DNA from 3 places in the Exiguobacterium sp. SH3S1 genome. Region 2 is predicted to be linked to each of the others. Evidence: riboswitches for the same ligand, from Rfam matches in the RefSeq annotation. Region 2 holds a riboswitch; each other region holds the start of a gene.
The links. A riboswitch is a leader RNA that binds a small molecule or an ion and turns the genes downstream of it on or off. The one in region 2 is predicted to bind S-adenosylmethionine.

Region 1 (12,379 bases), on a different contig from region 2:
CATGAAAACAATGAGTGGACGGACCATCTCGTCCAACGGCTCGAGGAGTTATCGCTTCCATATGAACTGTGGCATTTAGATGAAGGAATCATCGATATCGAAGCGACGCCGCCGGATGGTGTGTTCTATAACCGGATGAGTGCCTCGTCACATACGCGCGGGCATCGCTACGCGCCAGAGCTGACGGAAGGGGTACTTGCCTGGCTCGAGGCGAACGGACGGACCGTCTTCAACGGGACACGGGCGATTCGCCTCGAAGTGAGCAAAGTCAACCAATATACGGCGCTTCGCCAAGCAGGGATCCGTGTGCCGAGGACGATCGCTGCCGTCGGGAAAAAACAAATCATCGAGGCGGCCGAGAAGCTTGGTATGAGCCCGTTCATCACGAAGCATAACCGGGCCGGTAAAGGGCTTGGCGTGCAGCTGTTCCATTCGATTGAGGCGTTGAAAGGGTATGTGTACGGACCGACGTTCGAGGACTCGGTCGATGGCATCACGCTCATCCAACAATATATCGAAGCGCCGAAACCGTTCATCACGCGCTGTGAATTTATCGGCGGAAAGTTCCTCTACGCGGTACGGGTCGACACGTCGGAAGGGTTCGAACTATGCCCGGCGGATGCGTGCTCGATTGAAGACCAATTCTGCCCGGTCGGCGAGACGCCGCCGGCCAAATTTGAAATCGTCGACGGGTTTGCCGACCCGATCATCGATCAGTTAGAAGCGTTCTTAGCAACAAATAATATCGCGGTCGCGGGGATCGAGATCATCGAAGACCGTGACGGCAACGTCTATGCGTACGACGTCAACACGAACACGAACTATAACTCGGACGCGGAAGCGCAGGCAGGTCAATACGGCATGCTTGAATTAGCGACGTTCCTTGGCGACGCGCTTCACGCGAAGACAAAATAAGGGTCAGGCTTTCGCCTGACCCTTTCGCTGTGTATGTTGTAATTGTTGTTCAAATCGAATTTGGACTAGCTCTGCTGTCGGGGCCATTCGTTCAATGAACGAATCTAAACGTTTTGCAGTGTCTCGATCTGATTCCTTGAACACGCGCATCGTTGTTCACCTCATTGATCATTGTTGTAAGTGCCTCTACAACGATGTTTCCCGAGGGAGTCGATGCGTAAACCTCAATCAACCGAGGAATGTGCCGAGTTCTTCTTTTGGAAGGATGTTTCCGACGTAGAAGTCACCAAACTCGCCATATTTGGCGCTGACTTCATCGAAACGCATCTCGTAAACAATCTTCTTAAATTGGAGCGAGTCTTCCGCGAAGAGCGTGACGCCCCATTCCCAGCCGTCAAATCCGGTCGATCCGCCGATGAACTGCTGGATCTTGCCGGCATAGCTGCGGCCGATCATGCTGTGGCGGTACATGAGGTCTTTCCGCTCGTCCATCGACAGCGTATACCAGTTATCCTCGTCACGGCGCGCTTTGCTCATCGGGTAGAAGCAGATGTGGGCCGTTTTTGGCAACGTTGGGTACAAGCGCGAGCGGATGTGCGGGTTCTCGTACGGATCCCCGTCACCAGAGCCACGGTACATGCCGAGCTCGATGACCGAGACGTAAGAGTACGATGGGATCATAAAGTCGTACAGTTTCGTCTTACGAAGGGCGAGTTCGACTTGCTCGAGCTCTTTGAACGTCGGACGAAGGACCATGAGGACGACGTCCGCTTTTTGACCGAGGATTGAATAGAAGGCGTGACTGCCTTCTCCGCGTGTTTCGACGTCTTCAAGCGAGGCGAGGAAGGCGACGAACTCCTCAATCATTTCTTGACGCGCCGCCTTGTCGACTGCTTTTAGACGTGTCCAATCGATCGAGCGGAAATCATGGAGCGTATACCAACCGTCTAATGTGGCGGCTGCGTGCTGTGTTTCGGTTGTCGGTGCTGGACGTTCTGACATGAAAAAACTCCTTTCAAGACTTGGCTTCGCTGTTTATTTTACCACAGACACTTTACAGCCTGGCAAATTTGGCGCTGTCTGTGAGGCTAATCACAATCGAGACGAGGAAAGGGGAAAAGCGGACGCAGAAATGTAAACGGCTTCACAGCAACCTGTATCAGTCATAAATACATAACTGTTCTATTCATATAATGACTGATTTCAAGCGATTTATGACGATATGGGCAGAATAGTTTATTTTAAAAAAAGGACTGTGTATAATAAAACACGCATACGGACAAATGTGTCCTAAAGAGAAAACATAGATATCTTCCAATCGAAAAGGAGTTCACTTACCATGAAATTATTTGACACGTTGAAGCAAAAAGTCAGCCCGATTCGTCCGACCATCGTCTTAGCAGAAGGCGTCGATGAGCGCGTCCTTGGAGCTGCAGTCCGTTTAAAAAATGACGGCATGGTCAACCCGATCGTCGTCGGTCCGAAAGCGGACATCGATGCAGTCGCAGCGAAACACGGCTTTGATATCTCGAACTTGACGCAGTATGACCCAGCGACATACGAAGATATCGACACGCTCGTCGAATCGTTCGTCGAGCGCCGTAAAGGCAAAGCGACGGCTGAACAAGCTCGTGAATTGTTGTCGTCAGATGTGAACTACTTCGGTACGATGCTCGTCCACACGGGCAAAGCGGAAGGTCTTGTCTCGGGTGCGATGCATGCGACGGCCGATACGGTCCGTCCGGCACTTCAAATCATCAAGATGCAAGAAGGCATCAAAAAGACATCAGGTGTGTTCATCATGGTACGTGACGATGAGCAATACGTCTTCTCGGACTGTGCGATCAACATCGCACCGGACGCGGCCGACCTTGCCGAGAACGCCTACTTGTCAGCGTTGACGGCGAAGACGTTCGGCATCGAGCCGCAAGTCGCGCTCCTCAGCTTCTCGACGAAAGGTTCGGCGAAGTCGCCTGAAACCGAGAAAGTCATCGAAGCGACGCGTCTCGCCAAAGAGAAAGCGCCAAACCTTCCAATCGATGGTGAGCTTCAGTTCGACGCAGCGTTCGTCCCGAGCGTGGCAGCGAAGAAAGCACCGGGCTCTGACGTCGCCGGTAACGCCAACGTGTTTGTCTTCCCGAGCCTCGAAGCCGGGAACATTGGCTACAAGATGGTTCAACGTTTCGGCGGATTCGAAGCGATCGGACCGATCTTGCAAGGTCTCAACAAGCCAGTCAACGACTTGTCGCGTGGCTGTAATGAAGAAGACGTCTATAAATTGACGCTCATCACAGCGGCACAAGCGATTGACGAGCGCAACGAAGCGTAAGTCAGAAGCATCTTCCCACAGCGGAGGATGCTTTTTTTGATGCGTAGTTGTAAACTATTGGAAAAGGAGGCGGTCACATGGAGGAGATTGAGGGAGCCATCACTTTACCGGAAGGACATCGCTACGCCATGTTCGGCGGTGGAGATGATTTTCCGATTAAAACTTACTATGAGGGCGTGTTTGAAGAAGTGTTCGTCGCGTACCATCCGTTTCTCGGACCGATAGAAGATCCTAAAGCAATTGACCGATATGTCGAGATGAACAAAAACGAAGTGGAACAGCATTTTCATGCCGTCGCATGGGAAGACATGCGACGCCAACTTGGTTTTAAAGACGTCAAACGTATCGATCACGCACTCCGAACGATGATTGGGGCGTTGAAACCGCATGCCGAAGATAAAGAAGGCGCAAATCGAATCATTGAATTTTGCGAGCGCGAGAATTTGCTCCCACCTGGCGAAGGCGAGCTGTCTGATTTCTTAAAGAATCGGGTATTAAGGGCGCTTCTGGAGACGGGAGAAGAATGGATATGGAGCGGCGACGAATTTTGTACGGAGCGCCATCTTATCAATATTCGAGAAGTTCTTGCAGCCGATACATGGGACATGAATCATCGCACGTTTTTCGGCTATCAGCATGATTGGCTCATCGTACCGCCATGGGATAGCCACTTCACTTTATTTTGCGGCAGTCAGTCTTGGGTAAGTGACATGGTCGAACGTTGTGGTCTGAAAGGTTTCTACTGCGATGACGAGACGACCATCAATTGGAGTTTGTCCGACACGAAACTGAGGTAAACTAGTAGGGGATAACAATTTAAGGGGGAAACAGCATGCAAAGCATCCATGCAACCGAATTACGTGAAAAGCTTGAGAACGGGGAGTCGCTCCACATCATCGACGTGCGAGAACAAGACGAGTACGACGCGGGCCATATCCCGAACGTGCCGCTCTATCCGCTGTCTGAATTCCCGGGCGTGACCGAGAAGCTCGCGCAAGACAACGTCTATCACGTCATCTGCCGCTCGGGCGGACGCAGCCAGACGGCGTGCGACTATTTGGAATCGGAAGGGTTCAAAGTCGTCAACGTCGAGGGCGGCATGCTCGCTTGGGACGGTGACGTCGAAGCGTGATGCTCGACAATCCGTGGGTCGTCATTCCGCTCTTGATCGTCCTCTATTTGACGGTATACGCGTTCGTGAAGCGTCTCGACTGGAACAGATGGCGCACCATCTGGGCGGTGTGGATCGTCCTGATTGTCCTTTTGTTGACGATCCGCCTCATACAAAGTGTATAAAAAAACGAGTGAAGCCAAGTATCTGGCTTCACTCGTTTTTAGTTGTCACGTTTATCGAACGTGATGGACGCGATGGCGTCGTGCTGGTGGATCGACTCTTCGTTTCGGCATTCGACGAAGAAGTTGACGACTTGTTTCATCTCGTACAAGTCGGCTGCAATCAAGCGGACCATATCTTCGACGAAACGTGGGTTTTCGTAAGCGATTTCTGTAGCCCGTTTCTCATCCGGACGTTTCAAGACCGGGTGAAGTGGTGCCGATGCGTTCGACTCCGCCGCATCGAGCAATGCGAGTCTCCAGTCGAAGCCGTCGAGCGACGCTTCGTCAAGACCGGCTTCGATTGTGATGTAGCCGCGCTGGTTATGGGCGCTGTATTCGCTGATCTCTTTTGAACATGGGCATAGCGTCGTCACGTTGATGACGAGACCGACCGTCACGCTCGCCATACCTGTCTCGAGGTTGTATGTCACGTTGTGCATGACGTCGGCGTTCATAAGACCGCTGAGGCCCGTCGCCGGTGCTTTCCGGCTGAAGAACCATGGGTAGCGGACCGTCAATTGACCTTCCGTTTGTTCCATACGCTCGGCGAGTTCTTGGGCGAACTCGATGAGCGAGCGGTTTGATAACGTCCAGCCTTGCGTATGGTACGCGTCGAGCTGTTCCGTCAAGCGTGACATGTTGATGCCTTTACGATCTTGGACGAGTGATGTCGTTAATTCAAACGTTGCGACCGTCGCTTGGATGCCGTCTGGCGTTTCGATGTTGACGGGATGTTTGACGTTCGAGATCCCGACGCTGTCGAGTGCGAACAAGAAGTTCTTAGGTGTATTTTGAAGATCGACCATTTTATCTTTTTCTGTCGGTTTCGTACCTTTGACCGGCGGGACCGAGCCGAATAGTTTATGTCGTTCTGCTTTAGTAGGTAAAGCGACATGGCTTGTAGACATAATCGGATTCTCCTTTTTTAAGAGGGCAAATGACCGCCACTCGTTCTTGTTAGGATTTTATCACGAAATGGATACAAACTGGGTATCATTTTGCTTCGCGAACATGCTTTGAACCTGTTCTGCGGAAAAAACTTCAGACATTGAACGAAAGAAGATTGATTTAATTTACGCACAGAAATAAAATATTCCTGTGAACTTAAAAATAGATCACTGTTAAATATGAAAGAACACACAAAAAAAGGGGATGTTTTTAAATGGATTGGCAGTTAATCCTGCAGTACGCCTGGATCATCGTCGTACTCGTCGGTCTTGAAGGGCTACTATCTGCAGACAACGCGCTCGTGTTGGCCGTCATGGTCAAGCACTTGCCGCGGACAGAACAGAAGAAAGCGCTATTCTACGGTTTATTAGGAGCGTTCGTCTTCCGCTTCATCGCATTATTCTTAATCTCGTTCTTAATCAACGTCTGGCAAGTCCAAGCACTCGGTGCCCTTTACTTGATCGGGATGAGCGCGCGACATCTATATATGACGTACAAGGCGCGCAAGATGGATCCAAGACAAGACCTCGCCGCTGAGGCGAAAGAAGAGACGGCAATTACCGAGAAGCCGGTCACGAAAAAAGAGTTTTGGTGGACGGTCGTAAAAGTCGAGTTCGCCGACATCGCTTTCGCGGTCGACTCGATCTTGGCAGCGGTCGCACTCGCAGTCAGCTTGCCGCCGCTCGGTCTTGGAGAGATCGGTGGAATCGACTCAGGTCAATTCTTCGTCGTCTTGACGGGTGGACTCATCGGGGTCATCTTGATGCGATTCGCGGCCCGCGTCTTCGTGAAGCTGCTGCATCAACGTCCGACACTTGAGACGGCCGCCTTCCTCATCGTCGGCTGGGTCGGTGTGAAGTTGACGGTACTCGTCCTCGAACACCCTGGCTTCAAGGAACTGATTGCCGGTACACCGTTCGCGTTCATGGGTCTTCCAGACGGTTTTGTCCACTCGTTAGGTTGGACACTGTTCTTCTGGTCGGTCATGGTCGGGATTGCTGTTTGGGGTTGGTTCTCTTCCAAACCGACAGCGGTCAAGCATTAAAAAAATCCTGTCTTTCGCGTATGCGGAAGGCAGGATTTTTTGTTAGGCAGTCACGTCTTGCTTCTCGTAGATCGGCACCCAGCCTTCTGTCGTCACGAAGATGCGGACGGCGACGACTTGGCGGTCGTCTTGGAGCGTGAAGTAGTGGCGCGTGTTCACCGGGACCGAAATCAAATCGCCGGGATTGAGTTCGATGTTGAAGTAGCCACGTTCGGCGTCGTCGATGGCGAAGATGCCGTGCCCGCTGACGATGAAGCGGACCTCGTCGTCCGTATGATGGTGTTCCTTTTGGAAGTTGACGAGCAGTTCGTCCAAGTTCGGTGTCGCGTCAGACAGCGAGATGACGTCGGCCGTTTGATAGCCGCGGCGCTCCGACACGTCTTGAATCTCGTCACGGAACGTTGCGAGGATGGCTTGCTTGTCGTCGTCCGTCAGTTCGTAGTTTTCTTGAAGCGCGACCGGAAGTTTAGCGATGTCCCACTGCTCATACAGAATACCGCGCGATTCTAAAAATACGTTCACTTCAGATTGGTCGACGAGACGTTCTTCGGTTTGTTGGAAATAGACAGTTGCCATAGATAGTTCCTCCTTATGAATGGACGCCTAAGGCGCGTAGTTTTAACGTGTAGCTGAACAAAAATTCGTATGCTTCTAAATAACGTTTCGCCGCAGCCGGCGTCTCGCCCCAGACCGTGATGCCGTGATTACGGATGAGGACGGCACCGGTGCTTGAATGGACGTGAGGCGCGAAGGCGGCCGCGAGCGTCGGGATGTCGGCATGATTGTCGATGATCGGGACCCGGACGACCGCGTCCTCTTCCCAATACCCGAGTGCCTTGATGATCTCTTGCCCCGTGAAGACGACCTCACCGTTCACGGCATGGAGCTCGGAGATGACGTTGTTGTCGACCGTGTGCACATGGAGTGAACACGTCGCCGCAGTCTTGTTGAACACCTCGACGTGTAGCAACGTCTCAGCGGACGGTTTGCCAGTTTGTTCGCCAAGTAACCTGCCGGCCGCGTCGACGAGGACGAAATCGTCCGCGGTCCGTTTTCGTTTATCGCGTCCGCTCGCCGTGACGAGGAAGGTCAGCGGGTCGTCGGAGACACGAATCGCCAAATTGCCACTCGTTCCGGGGAACCAGTCGCGCGCGGCGAGTTCGTCTTTAATGTCGGCGAGTTCAAGCCAACGTGCGGTCACGCTCATACGTGCACCTCCTTCATGTGATGGGTGATGTCGTCGAACGTCTCGAACGGGGCGTAGGCGATGCCTTCTGCTTCACAGAGCGTGATGAGTTGCCCACGGGCGTAGACGAAATCGGCCCGTTTGGCGATCTCGAAGTCGGTCACCGAGTCACCGATGACGATCAAGCGATCAACGGGATCGACGATCGTCCGGGCGATTGTCGGTTTGCAGCAACCACAATCATTCGTGCAATGCGCGTCACAGGCGTAGGGCCAGTCGACGCGTACCGTCTCGCCCGAGAAGTCGGCGACGTTACAGTAGATGTGGTCCGGCGCGACGTGGTCTTGCAAGATCGGGTACACGAAAAAGTCCATGCCGCCGCTGACGACGTCGAACTTCCAAACTTGTTGCCGGACTTCTGCCAAAAACGTCGAGAAACCTTGGCGCAAGGTGATGCGGTCCAGCAAGTAGTCACGGTACGCCGAAGCGTCAGCGCTCGGCAACAGCTGGAACATCTGTCCGACCCCGGAGCGGATCGAGATGTCTTGAGCGAGCACGTCGTCTTTGAGCGCGTGCCATTCGGGCGGTGCGAACGCCCGCATCAAAGCGATGATGTTGTCCTCGGCCGTGATCGTCCCGTCGAAGTCACACAAGATGTGAATCGTCATTGTTTTGACCACGCCTTTAGCGCGGCCTCGAGCTCGTTCGTCTGGCTCGCCACGCCCACTACTTGCTCAATCGCTTGTCGGAACGCCCGGGCCCCGGCAGCCGCGCCGTCTGGGTGACCGTGGATGCCGCCGCCGGCGTTGATGACGACGTCTGTGCCGAAATCACGGATGATGTCCGGGACGAGCCCCGGATGGATGCCGGCCGACGGGACCGGTAGAATCGGCTTCGCCCAGTGCGGCCGAGCACTGCTATCCCGAATCGCGAACGCCTCATCGGACGGTGTCGCGAGTGAACCGTATGGGGACGGGAACAGCGTCAAGTCGGCCCCCGCGAGGCGGAACAATTTCCCGAGCAAGAGCGAGTGGCTGATCGAGCCGGTCAAGGCGCCGGCGAACGCCGGATGCGCCAAAATCGGGACGTTAATTGTTGGATCGCTCGCGAGTTCGCGGAGTGTGTCGAGCCCGTATGTATAGACGTTGAACAACAGTGCCGTCGCGCCCGCCTCGATCAAGCGGAGCGCTTGGTCACGTAGCCCGAACACCGGACCGCTGAGCGTGATGGCATAGAGCGAACGTTTCCCGGTCGTTTCGAACTGTTCTTGGATGACGGCCGCCCCGATTTTAGCTCGTTCAAGCGACGGAGTGAGCGGATTATCGTATAGGATTTCATCATCTTTGACGATGTCGATGCCGCCGGCGAGCTGGTCTCGAAGTTGCTGTTCTAAGAAGCGTAAATCACGGCCGATGATCCCTTTAAAGATGCTCATGACGAGCGGGCGATCATGGACGTCGAGCAACTCACGAACGCCTTGAACACCGAACTTTGCTCCGGGGAATTCAGACGCAAGCGTTTCGGGTAACGTCAAGTCGATCAAGCGTACCGAGTCATCGAGCGATAATTTCCCGAACGTCGTCGTCAAGATGGATGAGAAGTCGGGCGTGACGTTATGGAGCGGATAACGGATTGTGAAGCGACTCGTCGTTTCCGTGTGCGTCGTTGAGACGACCTCGCCCCGATACGCCTTTAATTGTTCTTGCTCTAGGTGGGGCAGTTCCGTCCATGTGCCGACGGTCAGTTCAAGGGCGATTTTCTCGGCGACAGTCGCGACGCGGTTCGTCCGGCTGATTTCATATGTGGCAGTAATACTCATGTTCGTTCCTCCTTCCGGTCAAACAAAAAATGACCCCATGCCGAGGCAAGAGGTCATCATAAAAAAATGAACTCTTATCTCTCAGCTTACGCTGCAAGAATTAGCACCGTGCCCAATCGGGTCGGTTGCTGCGACATCATCGGGCTTGTCCCCTCCGTCTGCTCTTGATAAGAATGTATTTTGAAGTTGTGAAATTTAATTGAATTTTGTCACACAATATCCGGTTCGTCAATTCCTTTTTTTGAGAAAAAATAGTTGAATTCATTGTTTCTATATATGCCCGGGAAAAGACAACACCGGGTCCGAAAATTGACGTTGACAACTTGGTGCTCGAGTAAGTAACATTCATCACAACAAGTTCACACAATCGAATATGACACTCTTATCGCGAGTTGGCAGAGGGAATTGGCCCGATGACGCCGCAGCAACCGACCAGTAGGCACGGTGCTACATCCACCAGACATACGTCTGACAGATGAGAGGAACAACCGTTACGGCTGTGCCTCTTTCTCGCGGAGAAAGGGGCTTTTTTTGTGGGGAATATACCGAAAGGGGAAACAGACATGGCTTATCAACCATTTACAGAACAGACAGTCGTCGAGCACGTCAGAACGTTAGGGTTACTCGAAGATGGGGGCATCGCGCATTGCGAGGAGATCGGGGACGGCAACTTGAACCTCGTCTTCCGCATCCGTCAAGGCGAAACGAGCCTCATCGTCAAGCAGGCGCTACCGTATGCGAAAGTCGTCGGAGAGAGTTGGCCGCTCACACTTGAACGGGCGTGGATCGAGCAGCTCGCGTTGCGCGAATTCGCTAGCGTCGTCCCGCGTTTCGTCCCGGTCGTTCTCGGCAGTGACCGGACGCTCGCCTACACGATTTTAGAGGACTTGTCCGACTTTGATATCGTCCGGACGGGCTATTTGGAAGGGAAAACGTATCCTGAACTCGCCCGTCACATCGGTGAGTTTTTAGGACAGACGTTGTTTGAGACGTCAGACTATACGGCCGGCCCGATTGAGAAGAAGCGGAAAGAACGGGATTACTACAACCCGGAACTGTGCGACATCACTGAAAAACTGATCTTCACCGATCCGTACAAAGATGCCGAATCGAACAACATCGAAACCGCGCTCCGTCAGGACGTCGAAGCGCTTTGGCGTGACCAGAAATTGAAAGTGGAGGTCACGAAACTGAAAGTCGGTTTCGTCACGAAACACGACGCGCTCTTGCACGGAGACTTACATACAGGCAGTATCTTCGCGACGCAACAAGAGACGAAAGTCATCGATCCGGAGTTCGCTTTTTACGGACCGTTCGGCTTTGACATCGGGCAAATCGTCGCCCATTTGACGCTATCGACGTTCCATGACCCACTCAAACGGTTCGAACGGTTCACGGACGTATTGACGGTATGGGAGACGTTTGAGAAGACGTTCCGGACGAAGTTTGAGACGGCGGTCGAACCGTTCAACACGGACGGATTCGTCGATGAGCTACTTCAAACCATCTTTAGCGACACGATCGGCTATGCCGGATGCGAACTGATTCGCCGCGCCATCGGTCTCGCCGGAGTCGCTGACCTCGAGACGTTACCGGAAACGGTCCGGCTCGAGCGGAAACGGGAAGCGCTCACGCTCGGCACGACGCTCATTAAACAGCGCCACGATGTCCGGACAATCGATGAATTAGTGACGCTGTTAGCGGGGGTACGCGTATGACAGTCCAAAACATTCGCTTCGACCCGAACCGGGACGAGCTCGTCATTTTAGACCAAACGTTACTGCCCCATGAAGAGCGGTACGTGACGATCGCGACGCTCGAACAGGCGGAGCACGCCATCGAGACGTTACAAGTCCGAGGCGCGCCGGCCATCGCCTATTTCGGCGCATTCGTGCTCGCGAAAGAAGCGGTCCGCCTCCAGGATGACCCGGACTTCACACGCCGGCTCGACCTCGTCGGCCGTCGATTGATCGCGACCCGTCCGACGGCGGTCAATCTGCAAAACGTGATCGAGTCGCTTCTCGGATTCAACGTCGGAGACGACTTTGAAAGAATCGCGACTGACATCAAACATCGGGCCATCGCGCTGTTCGAGCGAGACGTCGACACGTATCGGGCCATCGGGGAGCATGCGCTCACGGTGCTGCCGGCAGGGGGGAACGTCTTGACGATCTGTAACGCCGGGGCGATCGCGACGTCGCGTTACGGGACTGCGCTCGCGCCGTTTTACGTCGGGAAAGAGCGAGGTATCGCGTTTAACGTCTTCGCTTGTGAGACGCGGCCGCTCCTCCAAGGGGCACGCCTGACCGTCTGGGAGCTCGACCGGGCCGACATCGACGTCACGCTCATCACCGACAATATGGCCGCTTGGACGATTCAGGCGAAAGGAGTCGACGCCATCATCGTCGGCGCTGACCGCATCACACGGACGGGTCACGTCGCCAATAAGATCGGCACGCTCCAGCTCGCCGTCCTGGCTAAACATTACGGGATCCCGTTTTACGTCGCGGCCCCGCACTCGACGTTTGATTTAACGGCGGACGATGTGATTCAAATCGAGGAGCGGAGCGCGCTAGAAGTGACCCATATCGGCGGACAACCGACGGCGCCGGTCGGGATCACCGTCTTTAACCCGGCGTTTGACGTCACACCGCCTGAACTGATCACCGGACTCATCACCGAAGCGGGCGTGTTCGAACCGACGGAGACGGACATCACACACCATGTAGGGGGAACGATTCACGTGTGAAACAGCAGCTCCGTGCTTGCCCGAACGATGAAGTGTGACCGTCTTGGTATGAG
Region 2 (12,379 bases):
AACTGCGGCAACGTCGAATTGAATTGACTGTAGCCGATGATGGCGAAGATCATGCCGATGATGACGAAGCGGAACGTCTTGTCTTCTTTTAACACACGGAACGTCTCCGTCAGGCGCGGCCGGACTTTGACGCCGTCCCCTTCTTCAAACGGATATTTCCGGAACAACGTCGAGATGACGAGGCCGTAAAGGACATAGACGGCGGTCACGACGAAGAACGCGCTCTTCGCTCCCGTAAGTGATAAGACGACCGCAAGGAGCGGTCCGATCGCCGCAGCGATGTTGATCATGAAGTAGCGCACGTTATAGACGATGACACGCTGGTCAGGTTGCGTCGTGTCGCTGATCAAGGCCCGAGACGCCGGTTCAAGGAATGAACGTGAAACCCCCATCAATACCGAAAATATGTAAAACCAAATCAACTCGGTTGCGAGCGCGAAGCCGGTGAACGTCAAAGCGTTCAAGCCGATACCGATCAACATCAGCTGTTTGCGCCCGTAGCGGTCAGACAGCGTCCCCCCGAAAAAGCTCATAAATAGACCGGATAATGCCGACGTCGCGAACACTGTCCCGATCACGCTCGCCGAGAAACCGAGCGTCGCGAGATAAATCGCAAAAAACGGCATGACAAAAAACGTCGACAGCCGTGCAAAAAATGTACCGAACAAGACGCCAAGCGTCAGCGGATGAATGTGTCGTATGCTCACCCGGATCCCCCCTTTTTCTACATATAAATAGTTTACTTCTATTATTGAAGCAAAACCACTGCAAACAAAAAAGGCCCGGGATGTCCCAAGCCTAAAATCAATCATTATTTAACCGGTACGACCGCACCTTTGTACTCATCTAAGATCCACTGTTGTGTCTCTTCTGATGTCAATACTTCAAGGAGTGCCTTGACGCGCTCATCGTCCTCGTCGCCTTCACGCGTGACGATCAAGTTGACGTACGGTGAGTCTTCGCCTTCAAGAGCAATTGCGTCTTCGAGCGGGTTGAGGCCGGCATCAATCGCGTAGTTCGTGTTGATGAGGACGGCATCGCCTTCACCGTTGTTGAACGCTTGCGGGAGAAGTGCCGCTTCGACGTCCGTCTTGAACTTCAAGTTTTTCGGGTTGTCGACGATGTCAGCGACTGTCGCGTCTGTCGTCTTGCCGTCAGCGAGCGTGAGCAAGCCTTCTGTTTGAAGCATCGTCAAGATTCGTCCGTGGTCAGCGACCGACGAGCTCATGATGATTTCAGCGCCGTCCGGAAGCTCATCGAGTGATTTGTAGTCTTGTGAGTAGACACCGATCGGCTCGATGTGGACGCCGCCGGCTGAAGCGAATTTATAGTCTTTGTTCTCAGCCATTTGTGACTCGAGGTACGGCTCGTGTTGGAAGTAGTTCGCGTCGAGCTCGCCATTCGCGAGCGTTTTGTTCGGGAGCACGTAGTCTTGGAACTTCTTGATTTCAAGCGTGTAGCCTTTTTCTTCATATTCGTCTTGGACGTGCTCTAAAATCTCGGCGTGTGGTACGTTCGACGCGCCGATGATGAGCGTTTTATCGTCGCCCGAGCCTGATTCTGAGTCCCCGCCGCCACATGCCGCGAGAATTGTGAGTGCTGAAGCTGCTGTCAATCCGAGTACTGTTTTCCATGATTTCATTATGATACCCTCCAAATTTTCTATTTGATCAAGCGGAACGCTTGTCGATTTTTGAGACGAGTCGATCGCCGATGAACTGAACGACGAAGACGATGACTAAGATCAATACGGTCGCGACGAACGTGACGTCGCTTTGTGAACGCTGGAACCCTTCGAGGAACGCCAAGTTCCCGAGGCCACCGCCCCCGACGACTCCGGCCATGGCCGTGTAACCGACGATGGCGACGATCGTCACCGTGATGCCTGACACGATGGCCGGGAGTGCTTCCGGGAACAACACTTTATAGACGATCTGCCATTTCGTCGCGCCCATCGACTCGGCCGCCTCGATGACGCCGCGGTCGACTTCACGAAGCGCGAGCTCGACCATGCGCGCATAGAACGGGGCCGCCCCAATGATGAGCGCCGGGAGCGCCGCCGTCGAGCCGAGCATCGTCCCGACGATGAGGAGTGTGAACGGGATGAGCAAGATGATCAAAATGATGAACGGGATCGAGCGGAACACGTTGACGACCGCGCTGATGATCGTGTAAATCGGACGATTCTTCGTCATGAGTGGTTCGTTCGTGACATATAAGAGCATGCCGAGGGCGAGACCGATGACGAATGTCGCGGCTCCCGCGACGAGCGTCATATAGAGCGTCTCCCACGTCTGTTCGAACATGACTTGCCAGTCTACATTAGGAAACATCGTTTTCTACCTCCACTCCCACTGCCTGCGACCGGATTGAGGCGATGGCCCGCTCGACTTCAGCCGGCTCTCCGATCAATTGGATGAATAGCGTCCCGAGCGCACCGACTTGCGACTGCGTCACGTTACCGCCGATGATGTTGAAGCCGATGTCGTGCTGTTTCAACACTTCCGATAAAATCGGCTGTTCGGCCGTCTCGTTCAAGAACTTGAGCTTGACGATTTGGCCGCTCGGATAACGTGCTTTCAAATGCTCGAACGTGAGCGACATGTCGTCGACGGCACCGATCTGTTTGACGAACTCTTTCGTGATCGGCTGTTCCGGATGTTGGAACACGTCCGCGACTTGGCCGGTCTCGACGACCTTCCCTGCCTCCATGACGGCGACGCGATGACAGATTTTTTGGATGACGTGCATCTCATGGGTGATGAGGACGATCGTCAGTCCGAGTTTCTTATTGATGCTGACGAGCAGTTCGAGGATCGAATCGGTCGTCTTCGGGTCGAGTGCGCTCGTCGCTTCATCGCAGAGGAGCACTTCTGGATTTGTAGCGAGCGCGCGGGCAATCCCGACTCGCTGTTTTTGACCGCCCGATAGTTGCGACGGATAGCTGTCTTCACGTCCGGCGAGACCGACGAGATCGACGAGCTCTTGGACGCGGCGTTTACGTTCACTGGCCGGTACCCCGATCAGTTCGAGCGGGAAGCTGATGTTCTCAGCGACCGTGCGCGACCATAACAAGTTGAAGTGTTGGAACACCATCGAGACGTTTTTGCGCACCCCGCGCAGTTCTTTCGGAGTGAGCTTCGTCAGCTCGCTCCCGGCGACGACGATTTCACCGCTTGACGGTGCCTCGAGCCGGTTGAGCAGACGAATGAGCGTCGACTTCCCCGCCCCTGAATATCCGATTATTCCAAAAATTTCGCCGCTCTCGATTGTGAGCGACACATCATCGACCGCCTGGACCCGACCGTTCTTCGTGTCGAACCATTTGGCCACGTTACGTAATTGAATCAATACCTTTCCCTCCTGACAACAAAAAAAGTACACACGTTTGAGCAAACGTGCGTACTTTATCGGTACGGACAACGATTGCTCTCATCTTCCAAGGTTCTCACCTTGCTGGAATTAGCACCATTTCGGATTGCTCCGCGGTTGCTGGGCGTCATAGGGCCAGTCCCTCAGCCTCTCTTGATAAGAGTGTTGTTTATTCGATTAGCTTTATAATAGCGACACATTATTTTCATGTCAAACTATTTTGTGCGAAAAATCAAAAAAAGGTGCCATCCGAGGATGACACAGAACGTAGCACCTTGAGTCACGGAAGGACAACCCATAGATGAAACTCTTTTGCCCGATCAGAGTGTTCATCCTTATATGGGGGATTCAAGCCATCCATCACTCGGCCTTAGAACGTACCGTGCGGTTACGCGGTCGGTGTCCCTGCGCTTGATTTTTTTGGGGGACAATCTAAGGGAAGGTCCACCTAAAAGTCGCGTAAAGTGATGCACCGGCTGTTCTAAAACGTCTTGATGGCTGGAAAATCTCGTCCTATATTGTGTTCAAGTAAGATGTTGTAATGAATATACCATTCGTGAACTTTCTGTGTCAACTGATTATTTAAAATTTTCTGATTATTCTAATCATCCTATCTCATTTAACGAAAGATAGGACGTGCTGCACGTTTTGAAACGCATATAATCGGTCTTCGACTTGGCCGTCTTTAAGCTTTAACAGCGCCGGTACGCTCATCACTTGATACGCTTCTAACTCTTGCGGGATAAAGTTGGCGTCCTGCTTGTCGATCGCGAGTGTCGGGTCGACCGCTTCGACGACCGCGAGCATCCGCTCGGCCACAGCGCATGTTCCACACATCGGGGCGTATATATATAACAATCCGTCTGAAATCATTTTCTCTCACCTCTTCTATAAGTATATGAATGTGAGTCGATCTGTTCAAAAGTTGTGCTCAACTGGAAAAATCTGAATAGTTCAACATTTCTTGTTGACGCTCGCCCAAAAGAGGCATAGTATGGTCATTAACTTTATCGCTTTCGTACATAACAGCAAACACGTAGAAAAGGACAGGTGAATCCACCCATGACGGAACAAACGAAACTGACAGGCAAACAATTTTTGATGAACGTATTGAACGGACTCAGCCTCGCCATTTTAATCGCCCTCATCCCGAGCGCGCTCCTCGGCGAGCTCACGAAAGCAATCCTTCCTTATATTCCGTCGCTACAGTTCATCTTAGATGCGACGACGATCGCGATGCGCCTCTTACCCGTCATCATCGGTGTAGCCGTTGCCATGCAGTTCGGACGTTCTGCGCTCGAGGCCGGCACGATCGGCATTGCGACCCAGGTCGGGAGCGGCGCCATCCGCATCGAGGCAGGTGCGTTCCTCATGGCCGGAATCGGTGACGTCATCACGGCCGGCGTGACGGCCGCACTTGCGACATATATGGTCATGCAGTTGTCACCACGATTAAAGACGTACACCGTGCTCGTCTTACCGATGACGGTCATCGTCATCGCCGGCGGGATCGGCATGTTCTTACTCACGTACATCTCCCAGATCACGACGTACATCGGCACCATCATCATGACGATGACTGAACTCCAGCCGATTATGATGGGCATGTTGATCGCGATGGCGTTCTCGCTCATCATCGTCTCTCCGATCTCGACGGTCGGGATCGCGACGGCGATCAGCCTGTCCGGTGTTGCCGCCGGGGCCGCCAACCTCGGTGTCGTCGCGGCCGGCTTCGGTCTCGCCATCGCCGGGTGGCAGATGAATGCCACCGGGACATCAATCGCTCACTTCCTCGGCTCACCGAAAATTCAAATGGCAAATTTCGTCCGCCGTCCGATCATGATGCTGCCTGTGCTCGCGAACGCGGCCATTCTCGGGGCGCTCGCCGGTATCCTCCGTATCGAGGGGACACCGATCAGCGCCGGTTTCGGCGTCTCCGGGCTCATCGGACCTGTCAACGCCCTGCACTTGATGCCAGGCGGATTCGCCCTATGGAACGTCATGCTCGTCATCGTCTTGTTCGGCCTCATTCCGGTGACGCTCGGGATTGTCTTCTATCGCCTGTTCAACCGGACATCACTCATCCAGCCTGAACATTACCGCCTCGACTTCGACTAAATCAAAAAATCCCGGCTTCTCATAAAGAGAAACCGGGATTTTTGTTAGCCTTGAATCATCGCTTCATATTCTTCGGCTGACATGAGTTTGTCGACGTCCGTTGAATCGTTCAACTCGACTTCGATCATCCATGCGCCTTCGAACGGTGCTTCGTTGACGAGTTCCGGAGAATCCGCGAGTGATTCATTCACTGCCGTGATCTTCCCAGAGATCGGTGCGTACAGTTCAGACACCGTCTTGACCGATTCGACCGAACCGAACGGCTCGTCGAGCAAAATCGTGCCGCCGACTTCAGGAAGTTCCACAAACACGATGTCCCCTAGTTCGCTTTGTGCGAAATCCGTGATCCCGATGCGGGCAACGCTTCCGTTCACTTCAACCCATTCGTGTTCTTTTGAATAACGTAGATTTGCAGGTACTTTGCTCATCTTGACTTCCCCCTCAAATAAATTAGACTCACATGTGTATTATAGCACTTAGCCCCAAACGTCTGTAAATGACTTTTCTGAAAAACCGACCGTCGATTTTTGACCGTCAGTGACGATTGGACGCTTTAAAAGCATACCATTGCTGACTAAAAGCTCGATTTGTTCGTCTTCTGACAAATTCGGGAGCTTATCTTTAATGCCTTCATTACGATACACTTGCCCGCTCGTATTGAAAAACTTTTTGAGCGGCAGCCCTGACTGTTGCCAGATCGACGCGAGTTCATCTTTTGACGGTGTCGCCTCGACGATATGAACGTATGTATACGCGACTTCGTTCTCCTTCAACCATTTCTCTGCCTTCTTACACGTACTGCATGGCGGATAGCCATATAGTGTCACCATATTTATCACCTCTTGTTTTACTGTAGCATACTCCATTCCCGCAAATCACGCTTCGAGCAAGCGTGCGATTTCTCGCTTCAGCGTTGCGTTGACCGGGTGACGCGCTTCGATATAGCTCAGCATCGCCGCGGCCGCTTCGACCGACTTGCCGTAACCTGGCAGCCACTCGTCGAGCCCGGCGACGAGCTCCGGGTGCCGTATCTCGACCCGGCGCGTCGGATTGAACGGGTCGCCCGTCTCTCCATGTGCTTTCAACACGTTGTTGACGGCCGCGACTTGGATGAGTTCGAAGCCGGCGAGCTTCTCTCCGCGTCGTTCACGGAGCAGACCGACGTACAGGTTCGTCAGCGCCTCTTCGTAGCAGTGCGCGGCGTCGGGAGCCTGTGTGACGAGTTTCGGCGTCGCGAACGATTCGAGCGCTTCCTCCCGCTTCCAGACGATCCGTCCCGGAGTGTAGGCGATGTGTGGCATCTCAGGCAAATCGAAGACGGCGAACTCGGCGTAAATACCGTCCGCATACATGACTTTATGGCCGTCTTTCGTGTTTTGGAACTGGTACGCCAGCGGTTCAACCTCGAGCCAGTCCAAATTGTCGATGAAGCGGGCTTTTCGCCCGTCTTCGACGATCAAAAAGAAATCGAGGTCGGAGTAATCGTCGAGCCGCTCGGTCTCGAGGCCAACCGAACCGAGGGCGAGCAACATCAGCGCCCCTTCTTTTGTCGCGACTGATTCCCCAATCCTCTCCATCCGTTCCAACAGCTGATCACGTCTCATGAACATTCCTCCTTTTCCTCATTGTACGTTCTCATCAAGCGAAAAAGAAAGGGCTGACCGCGTCCGGCCACCCCTCCCTGTTCGAGAAATTTTTATTACAGAATTTGCGAACGAGAAAGCCCACTCCTTTAGTGGTGGGATGAACGTGAGCTTGATTTCGGAGTCCCGTTAGTCGGAATTTCAGAAATCAACAAGCAGAATCTTATCCCGATAAAATGTATCACTCTAATAAATCTAATGATACAATGGACGTATGAACAACTACAGAAGAACCAAAACCACCGTATCGATGATCCATTATCATTTCGTGTTCTGCCCGAGGTATCGCCGAAAACTATTTGATGACGATACGTTCGAGCAACGATTCAAAGAGATCGTCCGTGATGTCTGCGAAGAGCTCGACATTCGACTCATCGCCATCGCGTGTGATCGGGACCACACACATCTATTCTTGTCGGCGTTGCCATCCCTCAGCCCGTCTGACATCATGGCGCGCATCAAAGGCGTCTCGTCGAAGCGACTACGAGAGGAATTTCCCCATCTCACACATCTCACAAGCCTTTGGACGAGATCCTTCTTCGTCTCGACGGCCGGAAATGTTTCCAGCGAGACCATCAAGCGTTATGTCGAGGAACAAAAGACAAGGAGGTGACACCGTGTCGCAGACATTGACGGTGAACATCAAACTTCATCCGACAAAAGAGCAACAATCGATCTTAGAGCGGATGATGCGCACCTACATCGGCACGACGAACCAGCTCGTCTCGGACATGGTGCAGGCTCGAGAAAACTTAAAGCTGACGAGCAAAAACGTGAGTTCCGATCTGCCGAGCGCCGTCAAGAATCAGGCCATCCAGGATGCGAAGAGCATGTTCAAAAAGGCGAAGAAGAAGGGCTTCCAGGTCGTCCCTGTCCTCAAGAAGCCGTACTGCACCTGGAACAACCAAAACTACTCGTTCGACTTCGAGTCGATCTCCTTCCCGGTCATGATCGACGGAAAGGTCAAGAAGACGGCGATCCGCGCCGAGATGGTCGACCCGGACAACCGGAACGCCACGCTCCTCGCCAACAAGCTCGGGACGCTCCGCATCATCAAGAAGTCGAACAAGTGGATCGCCCAGATCGCCGTCACGATCCCCACGACGGAGAAGGGGGGCACCAACGTGCTCGGGGTCGACCTCGGCCTGAAAGTCCCCGCCGTCGCATCGACAGATCGTGACAAGGCGCGGTTCTTCGGGAACGGGCGTGAGAACAAGTATATGAAGCGCAAGTTTCGTGCGAAACGGAAAGAGCTCGGTCAACAGAAGAAACTGGATGCGATCAAGAAGCTGAACAACAAAGAACAGCGCTGGATGAAAGACAAAGATCACAAGGTGAGCCGTGAGATCGTCGACTTCGCGAAAGAGAACAAGATTTCTGTCATCCACCTCGAAAGATTGGCGAACATCCGACAGACGGCAAGAACAAGCCGTAAACACAACAAGAACCTGCACACCTGGTCGTTCTATCGCTTGGCACTATTCATCACGTACAAGGCAAAGCTCGAAGGCATCAAGGTCGAATCTGTCAATCCGGCCTACACCTCCCAGACATGCCCTTCTTGTGGAGCAAAAAATAAAGCGAAAGACCGAACATATTCCTGTCCGTGCGGATTCAAAAAACACAGAGATCTAGTCGGTGCGATGAATATCCGATACGCACCTGTGGTCGATGGTAACAGTCGACCAGCCTGAGAACCTATACGGTCTGTCTCAGGAGGGGTGATGGCACACCCTCATCTGAAGGCTTGAACAAAACAGAAATGGACTGCGTTCGCACAAGCACTTCAGAATCCCACTCATACCGAAGGGGTGAGCTTGCGGCTTTAGCCGTGGGAGTGTCAAACGATGAACTTGTTCGCTTTGATGAGACTCGCTGCGACTTCGCGCTTCGTACCGATGACGTTGATTGGCTGATAGCGGCTGAACTTCTTCATCGCCGAGAGCAACATCCGTTGCTCGTCGCCTGACGCTGCCGCGTACAACACTTCTTTCGCCATGAGCTCGACTTGCTTGAACACTTGCTCGGCGAAGATTTCCGTGTAACGTACTTTTTGTTGGTTCTTATCGATACCAGTCCGCGCAATCGCTTTATCCGTCCGCGCAATCGCCGCTTCGAGCGCATAGATGGCGCTGATGATGTCGGCGATCTTGGCGAGGATTTCTTGCTCGTTTTGGAGGTTCTGCTGATATTTCTGGACGGCTGTCCCGGCGATCATCAAGTTGATCTTCTTCATGTTCGATAGAAGCATCTTCTCGCGCGCGAGCGGTGAACCGTCGAGCTCTTGCGGCATGTAGCTCATGAGCTCTTTTTGGAGCTTCTGTGCTTCGGCGAGGAGCGGCAAGTCGCCTTTCATCGCTTTCTTGAGGAGCGTGCTCGGGACGATCAAGCGGTTGATCTCGTTCGTTCCTTCGAAGATCCGGTTGATCCGTGAGTCACGGTACAAGTTTTCGACCTCGTACTCGGTCATGAAGCCGTAGCCGCCGTGAATTTGAACGGCTTCGTCGACGACGTAGTCGAACGTCTCAGACGCAAACACTTTGTTGAGCGAGCATTCGATCGCATACTCCGCGATCGATTGGGCGACTTTCGAGCCGTCGCGCATGTTCTCGTCACCAAGCGCATCGAGGCTGTCTTGGAACAAGCCGCCTGTGCGGTAGACCGAGCTCTCCATCGCGTAAATGTTCGCCGCCATCGTCGCTAATTTTTCTTGGATGAGCGGGAACTGGCTGATCGGCGTCTTGAACTGCTTGCGCTCGTTCGCGTATTGGACCGAGAGATCGAATGCACGTTTTGATGAACCGACCGCTCCGACCGCGAGTTTGTAACGACCGACGTTCAAGATGTTGAAGGCGATGACGTGCCCTTTACCGACTTCACCTAACAGGTTATCGACCGGGACTTCGACGTCTTGTAAAATGAGCGTCCGCGTCGACGAGCCCTTAATCCCCATCTTCTGTTCTTCGGCACCTGTCGAGACGCCGTTGTAGTCGCGTTCGACGATGAAGGCGCTGAACTTGTCGCCGTCAATTTTCGCGTAGACGACGAACACGTTAGCGAAGCCTGCGTTCGTGATCCATTGTTTCTCACCGTTCAAGACGTAGTGCGTCCCGGCCTCGTTCAAGACAGCCGTCGACTTCGCGCCGAGCGCGTCCGACCCTGAGCCTGGCTCTGTGAGCGCGTACGCTGCGATCCATTCGCCCGTTGCGAGCTTCGGCAAGTACTTATGCTTTTGCTCTTCTGTTCCGAAGAAGACGATCGGAAGCGTCCCGATCCCGACGTGAGCGCCGTAACTGAGGGCAAACGAACGGGCTTTGGCGAACCGTTCCGTGATGATCGATGACGAGATCTTGTCGAGCTGATAACCGCCGTACTCTTCAGGTACATCGGCACCGAGCAGACCGAGTTCGCCCGCTTCTTTCAACAGTTCGACCGAGAGATCGAACTCATGTTTTTCGATGCGTCCAAGTACCGGCATGACACGGTCGTCGACGAAACTCGACGTCGTGTCCCCGATCATCTTATGCTCGTCTGAAAAGTCTTCCGGTGTGAAGAGACGATCCGCGTCGAGTGCGTCAATGACAAAGCTACCGCCTTTAATCAATTCGTGTTCTGTACGTTCCATAGTCATTTCCCCCTTATAGTAATTCGAAGACGCCAGCAGCGCCCATTCCGCCACCGATGCACATCGTGACAACCCCATATTTCTCATTGCGTCGTTTCATTTCATGCAGAATCGATACCGCTAGTTTCGCGCCCGTACAACCGAGTGGATGGCCAAGGGCGATCGCGCCGCCGTTGACGTTCACTTTGGACGGGTCGATGCCGAGTTCGCGGATGACGCCGAGTGATTGGCTCGCGAACGCCTCGTTCAACTCGAACAATCCGACTTCTTCAAGCTTCACACCAGCCATCTCTAACGCTTTCGGGATGGCGACGACCGGTCCGATCCCCATCACTTCCGGGCGGACCCCGCCGACTGCGAACGAGAGGAACTTCGCCATCGGCTTCAAGCCTTGGCGTTCCGCCTCTTCCCGCTCCATGACAAGTACGGCTGCAGCGCCGTCTGATACTTGTGACGCGTTACCGGCTGTGACCGACCCTTTGATTTTGAAAGCTGGACGCAATTTGCCGAGTGCTTCGACCGTCGAGTTGGCCCGGACGCCTTCGTCGTGCTTGACGACGAATTCACGCTCCGCGACTTTCCCATCTTCACCGAGGACGTGCTCGATGACCGTCACCGGCACGATCTCTTCTTCGAACTTGCCGCCCGCGATCGCAGCCGCCGCTTTTTGATGGCTGTCGATGGCGAACAGGTCCTGGTCAACTCGTGAGATGTTATACTCGGCCGCTACGCGCTCAGCCGTGTGTCCCATGCTCATGTAATACTCAGGCGCCGTCTCCATGATCGTCGGGTTAGGACGGATGACGTGTCCGCCCATCGGGACGAGGCTCATCGATTCCATTCCGCCGGCAATGATCGCCGTCGCTTGACCGATCATGATCTTCGCTGCCGCGTCCGCGATCGCTTGAAGGCCTGACGAGCAGTAACGGTTGATCGTGACGGCGGGCACTTCGTGTGATAGTCCACCGCGTACGGCCGCATAGCGGGCGATGTTCATCCCTTGCTCCGCTTCCGGCATGGCGCATCCCATGATGACGTCGTCAATCGGTCCCGTGTATCCCGACCGCTCGAGCGTCGCTTTGATGGCGTGACCTGCGAGCTCGTCCGAACGAACGTTTCGGAACGACCCGCGTTTTGCTTTTCCGACCGGTGTTCGTGCACCGGCCACGATGACTGCTTCTCTCATCTGTTAAGTCCCCCTTTTGTCAGTTCCGAAGTGGTTTGCCTTTGACGAGCATATGTTGCATCCGTTGCTGCGATTTCGGTTCTCCGATGAGGCTCAAGAACGCCTCACGCTCGATATCGAGGAAGTATTGCTCGTCGACCATCGTGCCGTATGCCAAATCGCCGCCGCTGATGACGTGGGCAAGTTTTTTGGCGATCTTCAAGTCGTGCTCTGAAATATAACCACCGTAGAACATCTCGTACGCTGCGAGTTCGAGCGTCGCTTTCCCGGTTCGACCGACGACCGGCAACTTCTCGCGCATCGGCGCGACGTATCCGTCCGTAAGTCCAAGGACGGTTTGTTTCGCGTCGAACGTCAAGTGGTCACGGTTCATCGAGATGCCGTCGACCGGACGATGATAGCCGAGCGCTTTCGCGTCGTACGCCGACTTCGATA
Region 3 (6,293 bases), on a different contig from region 2:
GGCGTGCCGGACAGGGCGGCTTGAAGGGCAATGAAAGCAGAGGAGCGCCATCCCATCCGGGATGACGCTCCTCTGCTCAAAATTATTTGAAGTTTTTCAGTGCCCTCCTCGCGCGAGGAATGGCGTTTTTTTGACTTAATGGATACCGCGCATATACTTTTTGATGACCGGGGCCAGCGCGAACAAGATCATGCTGAGCACGATCGCTACTCCGCCGATGATCCCAAAGTAGAGCATCTCGTTCTCTGGCGAGTAGAACCGGACGAGCTGGGCGTTGATCCCTTGTGCCGCCGCATTCGACAAGAACCAAAGCGACATCGTCTGGGCCGAGAAGGCGGCCGGGGCGAGTTTCGTCGTCGCCGACAGACCGACCGGAGACAGACTGAGCTCACCGAGGACGATGATGAAGTAACTGAGGACGAGCCAGAGCGGATTGACGAGCGTGTCCGGTCCACCGAAGTAGGCCGGCAGCAAGATCACGAGGAAGCTCAAACCGGCGAACAAGATCCCGAAAGCGAACTTCGTCGGGATGCTCGGCTCACGATCACCGAGCCGCACCCATAACCAGGCGAACACAGGGGCGAGCAGGATGATGAACAACGGATTCAGTGATTGGAACCAGGCCGGCGACAGCGTGAACCCTAAAAATTCAAGATCGGTCCGCTTATCGGCATAGCTTGCCAAAATCGTCGCGCCCTGTTCTTGAATCGCCCAGAACATGACCGAGGCGATGAAGAGCGGGATGTAGGCGATGATGCGTGACCGCTCGACTTCTGTCGTTTTCGGGCTCCGGTACATGACGATGAAGTAGATCGTCGGGATGGCGATTCCGAACACACCGACGAGTCCGATGAACGTGTTGATCGTGAACAAGCCTTGTGGGATCAGGATGGCCAGTAATCCTCCGATGAGGATGACGGCCAATGTCGTGTACTTGATCGCATTCTTCTTTTCAGACGCCGTCAACGGGTTCGGCACGTAAGACCCGGCGAGGCCGAGGTTGCCTTTTTTCGTGAGGACGAAGACGACGAGACCGATGAACATCCCGACCGCGGCGAGGGCGAAGCCCCAATGGAAGCCGTAGCTCTTTTGGACGCCGCCGACGATCAAAGGCGAGATGAAGGCCCCGAGGTTGATCCCCATGTAGAAGATACTGAACCCGGCGTCACGGCGACGGTCCGTCTCGTGGTACAGGTCACCGACGATACTCGACACGTTCGGCTTCAACAGTCCGGTCCCGATGACGATGAGACCCATCGAGATGAACAAGAACGTGAGGCTGCCCGGGATCGACAAGACGATATGACCGAGCATGATGAACACACCACCGAAAAATACGGCCCGGGACGTCCCGAAGACGCGGTCGGCGAGCCATCCCCCGATGACTCCTGACATGTAGACGAGCGCGCCGTACACGGACATGATCGACAAGGCGACGTTCTGGTCGAGCCCGAGACCGCCTTCCGATACCTCGTAATACATGTAGAAGACGAGGATGGCCCGCATCCCGTAGTACGAGAAACGTTCCCAAAATTCAGTGAAGAACAACGTGAACAAGCCTTTCGGCTGTCCGAAAAATCCTTTTTGTGGCACACTGTCCACAATTTTCTGTTTATCGATCCTTTCCATGAAAGATCCCTCCTTGACCGTATTATCATAAGAAGAATCATTATGTTTGTAAAGGAAAAATGAAAGTGAAGTTCAAATTTTAACAGGTTTGAAACGAAACTAAAATCCACCTAAACCAAGTTGTTTAGGTGGATTGATGAACTAAGCAGTCTTTTGTTTAGCTTCTTCCGCGCTGACGTATCTCCCGAGGCGCCAATAGATGAAACCCGACAGACAACTCGCCGCCCCGACGAGGATGAGGGCGATGTGCCCGGCGCGCTGGTCGAGGAACAGGCTGGCCATGAGCGGCGCGGTCACACCGCCGATCAACCATTGGATGCTGGCGGCGCGGTCACACCGCCGATCAACCATTGGATGCTGGCGGCCCCGTTATAGGCACCGCGCATGTTCTCGGGGGCGATCATGGCGATGAACGTCTGTTGGACGGGCGACATGATCATCTCGCCGAGCGTATAGAACGCGTATACGGCGAGCAGGATACCGACGAGGACGAGGTACGGGGTGCCGAGCGTATAGAGGAGCCGCGGCACGACCGCGATCAACATCATCCCGATCCCGAAAATCGTCGCCCCGACCAGCATGACGTTGCCGAACGGTTTGCGCCCGAGTTTTGAGGCGATCGGGAATTGGAACAAGACGACCATGATGCCGTTCAAGGCGAGCAGATAGGCGAACGGGTTCTCGCGGTCGGTGAACGACGGCATCGACTCTTTCAAGAACAGCGGCAACATGCTCTCGATCAGCGAGAAGCCCATCGAGATGAAGACTCCGGCGAAGATGAAGACGAGAAAGACTTTGTCGTTGTAAAAGACGCGCAAGACGTCACGGTTCGACGGTGTGTCCTGCCCGGTCGTCTCAGGGAGCGACTCGCGGATGAAACGTCCGAGAACGAGCGCATAAAAGGCAAAGACGAACGCTGCCGTGAAGAAGATGTACTGTCGGTCGATGAACAAGACGGCACTGCCGAGCAGGGGACCGAACGCCGCGCCGATATTATGCCCCATCCGTAAGAGACCGAACGCCTCGTTCATCTGTTCCGGCTCGGTCACGTCGGCGACCATCGCGCTCGCGGCCGGGTGGAACAACGAGTTCGTCAAGCCGAGCATGGCGTTCAAGAGCAGGAGCGGCCAAAACGTTTCCGCGAAAGCGAAACCGATGAGGGCGACCGCATCACCGAGGATGGCGGTCATCATGACCGGCTTTCGGCCATACAGGTCGGCGAGACGTCCGCCGACGACCGAGCCGATGAGCGCCATGATCGGTCCGGTCGCCAAGATGACACCGACTTGGACGTAGCTGTCGAGCTTGTCGCTGTAATAGAGGACGAGGAACGGGGCGATCATGAACATCATGACACCGGTGATCGTCTCGCCGAGGAAACGAATCCAAATGTTACGGTCGAGCCGTTTGAGTGATTGAATCATACGTTTCACCTGCTTCTACAAAATAAAAGGGACGAAGGATGCACGGAGGCATACTCGTCCCTACTTAACCTATGTACGCCTCGGAAGACAGGCGGGTGACTTCAGTTCATGAAACGGAAGACCCCGACCCGTCAGTATGAAATTGGATACGATGTGGCTGCGTCATGACTGACATGGCGGGTCCTCCTTTCTGAAAGTTTACTCTTCATTTCAACTGTATGACAGATTCTTGAAATGTGTCAACATATTTTGACTTGCGTCATAACAGTTCATTTAAATTCTTGCGGGTGAGCCGATAATCGATCAACCGGGACAAGACGACCTGAATCATCGCGGTCACGGGTACGCTGATAAACATCCCGACGAGGCCGAACAGGCTCCCCCCGATGATGATCGATGTGATGACCCAGAACGGGGTGATCCCGACGCTGTCGCCGAGAATTTTCGGGCCGAGCCAGAGTCCGTCGAACTGTTGCAGCAAGAAGATGAACAACAAGACGAGCAGGGCCGTGAACGGATCGTAGAAGTAGGTGATGATGAACGCCGGGATCATCCCTAAGAGCGGCCCGACGTATGGGATGAAGTTCAGCACCCCGATGATGACACCGAGCAAGAGCGCGTACGGCGCGCCGATGATCAAGAGCCCGATGACGGCCATCACGCCGATGATGAGACAGTCGAGCGACTTTCCGATGATGTAGCGTTTAAAGATATAGTCCATCTCTTGGAAGATGTCGATCGTCGTCTTCGCCGAGGCGACCGGGAACATCGCATACAGCAGACGTTTGAACATCCGGGCGAACACTTCCTTGTCTTTCAACAAGTAGATCGAGATGACGATCCCGATCAACAAGTTGATCAACGTCATCGTGAAGCTCGACACGTAACCGACCGAAGACACGACGGCCGTCTCGACCCATCCGGAATACCGCTCCTCGAACCGGTTCAAGTCGATGGCTTGGGCGATCGTCTCGTTGTATTCTCTCAAATACGTGTTGAATTGACCGAGGAAGCTATCGATTTGGCGAATATAAAACGGGAGCTCCTCGATGAGAGACGCGACACTCGAATAGATGCGAGGGAACAGCGTCACCGCTGACACGACAAGGATCCCGATGAACGTGACGTAGACGATCAACAAGCCTTGGTAGCGCTTCAAGTGGAACCGTTCTTCTATGTAGGACAGGACGGTGTTGAGGAGCAGCGCGATGGCGATTCCCATGATGATCGGCGTCAACAGCTGAAACGCATATTGCAGGACCCGAGAGATCGTGTCCGGCTCACTGATGACTTTCCATAGGACGAGCAGAATCAGCCCGATCACGCTTAACTTCCATATCAATTGACGGTTTAGTTCCAATGGTCTATCCCCTCATGCTGTAAATTTTGCAGAATAACGTTCATCTTTTACTATGAACGTTTTTTTACCGGGATTCAATAGCGCCAAGGAATTTTTGAAATAAGGATTGACAAGGTTGGTAACGTTTGGTTTACTAAATGACATATTACAGAAATTATCAATTGCATATAAAAACACTTTCTATCAAGAGAAGCGGAGGGACTGGCCCGATGAAGCTTCAGCAACAGATTGTTTCAATACTGTGCTAATTCCAGCAAGGTGACCTTGAGAGATGGAAAGGTGGTTGTTTGAATACGTCCGTATCTCGACACCCCTTTCCTCGGAAAGGGGTGTTTTTGCATAGGAGGACTATTCATGACAGACAGACGCTCGAAGTTACTTAAAACGTTACCACCCCAGCATTTCGTCGGACTCGCCGCTGAAGTCGCCGCACTCGAGCGTTCAGGCCGCGACGTCATCCGGCTCGGCCAAGGGACGCCCGACTTGCCGACACCAGCCCCGATCTGCGAGGCGTTGCAGACGGCCCTGCTCGACCCGGCGACACACCAATACGGACCGTTCCGGGGACAGACGCGCCTGAAGCAAGCGGTCGCGACGTTCTACCAGACCGAATACGGCGTCGCGCTCGATGCCGAGACCGAAGTGGCCATCTTGATCGGCAGCAAGTCGGGACTCATCACGCTCCCGCAATGTGTGCTCGAGCCAGGTGACGGCATGTTGCTCCCGAACCCGGGCTACCCGGACTACATCTCGGGGGCGCGTCTCGCCGGTGCGGTCGTCCACGACCTCGTCCTCCGGGAAGAGAACGGTTATCTTCCTGATTATGAGACGCTCGATCCGCAGGGAGCGCGACTCATGTATTTGAACTACCCGAGCAATCCGACCGGTGCCGTCGCGTCGCCCGCGTTCTTTGACGACACGGTCCGTTTCGCGAATAAGCATGACCTCATGGTCGTCCACGACTTCGCCTACGGCAGCATCGGTTTCGACGGTCACGTCCCGCCGAGCTTCCTGCAGACGCCGGGAGCGAAAGACATCGGCATCGAGGTGTATACGATGTCGAAGGCGTTCAACATGTCCGGCTGGCGGGTCGCTTTCGCCGTCGGCAACCGCGACATCATCGAGGCGATCAACACGTATCAGGACCACGTCCATGTGAGCGTGTTCTCGGCCATCCAAGAGGCGGCCATCGCCGCGCTCGAGTCACCGCGTTCGCTCCGGGACGACTTGTCACGGTTGTATGAGGCCCGCCGCGACCGGCTCGTCGACGGGTTACGTCAGGCCGGATGGGACATCACGGCCCCGAGCGGCTCGTTCTTCGTCTGGGCGAAAGTGCCGGACGGGGACGCCAAATCGTTCTCGCATAAGCTGCTCCACGAGGCAGGGGTCGCCGTGACGCCGGGCTATTTCTTCGGCTCAGAAGGCGAGCGGTACGTCCGGTTCGGACTCGTCTCCGCCGAGTCGAAGATCGACGAGGCCGTCGAGCGGATCGAGAAACTGTTCGCGACGTATGAAGAGGTCCGGGCATGATCCGCCAAGCCGTGCTCGAGTACGACCATGCGGATGACGCGCTCGAGCGGCTCGATGAATTGATCGCTGGCCGTCGTGCTCACGTGCTGCGCGGCCAGAACGGTTTTGACGTCGTCAAGCGCGTCCTGCCAGCGATCACTGCCTATCCGACATCGCTGTTCCGTGGCGAATGCACGGACGCGGAGGTCGAACGGCTCCGTTTGAAGGATGTGGATGTCCTCCTTGCCGTCGGTGGGGGCAAGCTCGTCGATACGGCGAAACTCGTCGCTTACCGGCAAGGTGTCCCGCTGATCGTCATCCCGACGCTCGCCTCGAACTGTGCCGCCTTCACACCGCTCAGCGTCATCTAT

Region 1: it holds a riboswitch for S-adenosylmethionine, as region 2 does, so the genes downstream of both, mtnK (S-methyl-5-thioribose kinase) here and EVJ26_RS03840 (methionine ABC transporter ATP-binding protein) in region 2, are expected to answer to the same signal.
Region 3: it holds a riboswitch for S-adenosylmethionine, as region 2 does, so the genes downstream of both, EVJ26_RS13075 (aminotransferase class I/II-fold pyridoxal phosphate-dependent enzyme) here and EVJ26_RS03840 (methionine ABC transporter ATP-binding protein) in region 2, are expected to answer to the same signal.

The regions. Positions count from the first base shown of each region.
Region 1 is NZ_SJUW01000003.1:133,974-146,352, forward strand. Features, by position in the region: gene EVJ26_RS05115 (ATP-grasp domain-containing protein) at 1-915, shown strand, start outside; gene hemQ (hydrogen peroxide-dependent heme synthase) at 1,144-1,917, opposite strand; gene pta (phosphate acetyltransferase) at 2,255-3,244, shown strand; gene EVJ26_RS05130 (DUF2711 family protein) at 3,322-4,041, shown strand; gene EVJ26_RS05135 (rhodanese-like domain-containing protein) at 4,077-4,376, shown strand; gene EVJ26_RS14395 (hypothetical protein) at 4,373-4,540, shown strand; gene folE2 (GTP cyclohydrolase FolE2) at 4,579-5,487, opposite strand; gene EVJ26_RS05145 (TerC family protein) at 5,742-6,572, shown strand; gene EVJ26_RS05150 (cupin domain-containing protein) at 6,615-7,148, opposite strand; gene EVJ26_RS05155 (methylthioribulose 1-phosphate dehydratase) at 7,162-7,779, opposite strand; gene EVJ26_RS05160 (2-hydroxy-3-keto-5-methylthiopentenyl-1-phosphate phosphatase) at 7,776-8,426, opposite strand; gene EVJ26_RS05165 (2,3-diketo-5-methylthiopentyl-1-phosphate enolase) at 8,423-9,577, opposite strand; SAM riboswitch class I at 9,649-9,751, opposite strand; SAM riboswitch class I at 9,957-10,059, shown strand; gene mtnK (S-methyl-5-thioribose kinase) at 10,141-11,295, shown strand; gene mtnA (S-methyl-5-thioribose-1-phosphate isomerase) at 11,292-12,326, shown strand.
Region 2 is NZ_SJUW01000002.1:214,902-227,280, forward strand. Features, by position in the region: gene EVJ26_RS03825 (MDR family MFS transporter) at 1-707, opposite strand, end outside; gene EVJ26_RS03830 (MetQ/NlpA family ABC transporter substrate-binding protein) at 812-1,642, opposite strand; gene EVJ26_RS03835 (methionine ABC transporter permease) at 1,671-2,333, opposite strand; gene EVJ26_RS03840 (methionine ABC transporter ATP-binding protein) at 2,323-3,351, opposite strand; SAM riboswitch class I at 3,430-3,535, opposite strand; gene EVJ26_RS03845 (thioredoxin family protein) at 3,988-4,245, opposite strand; gene EVJ26_RS03850 (PTS sugar transporter subunit IIC) at 4,435-5,490, shown strand; gene gcvH (glycine cleavage system protein GcvH) at 5,535-5,918, opposite strand; gene EVJ26_RS03860 (arsenate reductase family protein) at 5,967-6,320, opposite strand; gene EVJ26_RS03865 (hypothetical protein) at 6,366-7,094, opposite strand; gene tnpA (IS200/IS605 family transposase) at 7,348-7,746, shown strand; gene EVJ26_RS03875 (RNA-guided endonuclease InsQ/TnpB family protein) at 7,751-8,827, shown strand; gene EVJ26_RS03880 (acyl-CoA dehydrogenase family protein) at 8,974-10,758, opposite strand; gene EVJ26_RS03885 (acetyl-CoA C-acetyltransferase) at 10,772-11,944, opposite strand; gene EVJ26_RS03890 (3-hydroxyacyl-CoA dehydrogenase/enoyl-CoA hydratase family protein) at 11,964-12,379, opposite strand, start outside.
Region 3 is NZ_SJUW01000015.1:38,728-45,020, reverse strand. Features, by position in the region: gene EVJ26_RS13090 (peptide MFS transporter) at 136-1,629, opposite strand; gene EVJ26_RS14525 (hypothetical protein) at 1,771-1,980, opposite strand; gene EVJ26_RS13085 (MDR family MFS transporter) at 1,935-3,053, opposite strand; gene EVJ26_RS13080 (AI-2E family transporter) at 3,313-4,413, opposite strand; SAM riboswitch class I at 4,591-4,691, shown strand; gene EVJ26_RS13075 (aminotransferase class I/II-fold pyridoxal phosphate-dependent enzyme) at 4,768-5,943, shown strand; gene EVJ26_RS13070 (iron-containing alcohol dehydrogenase) at 5,940-6,293, shown strand, end outside.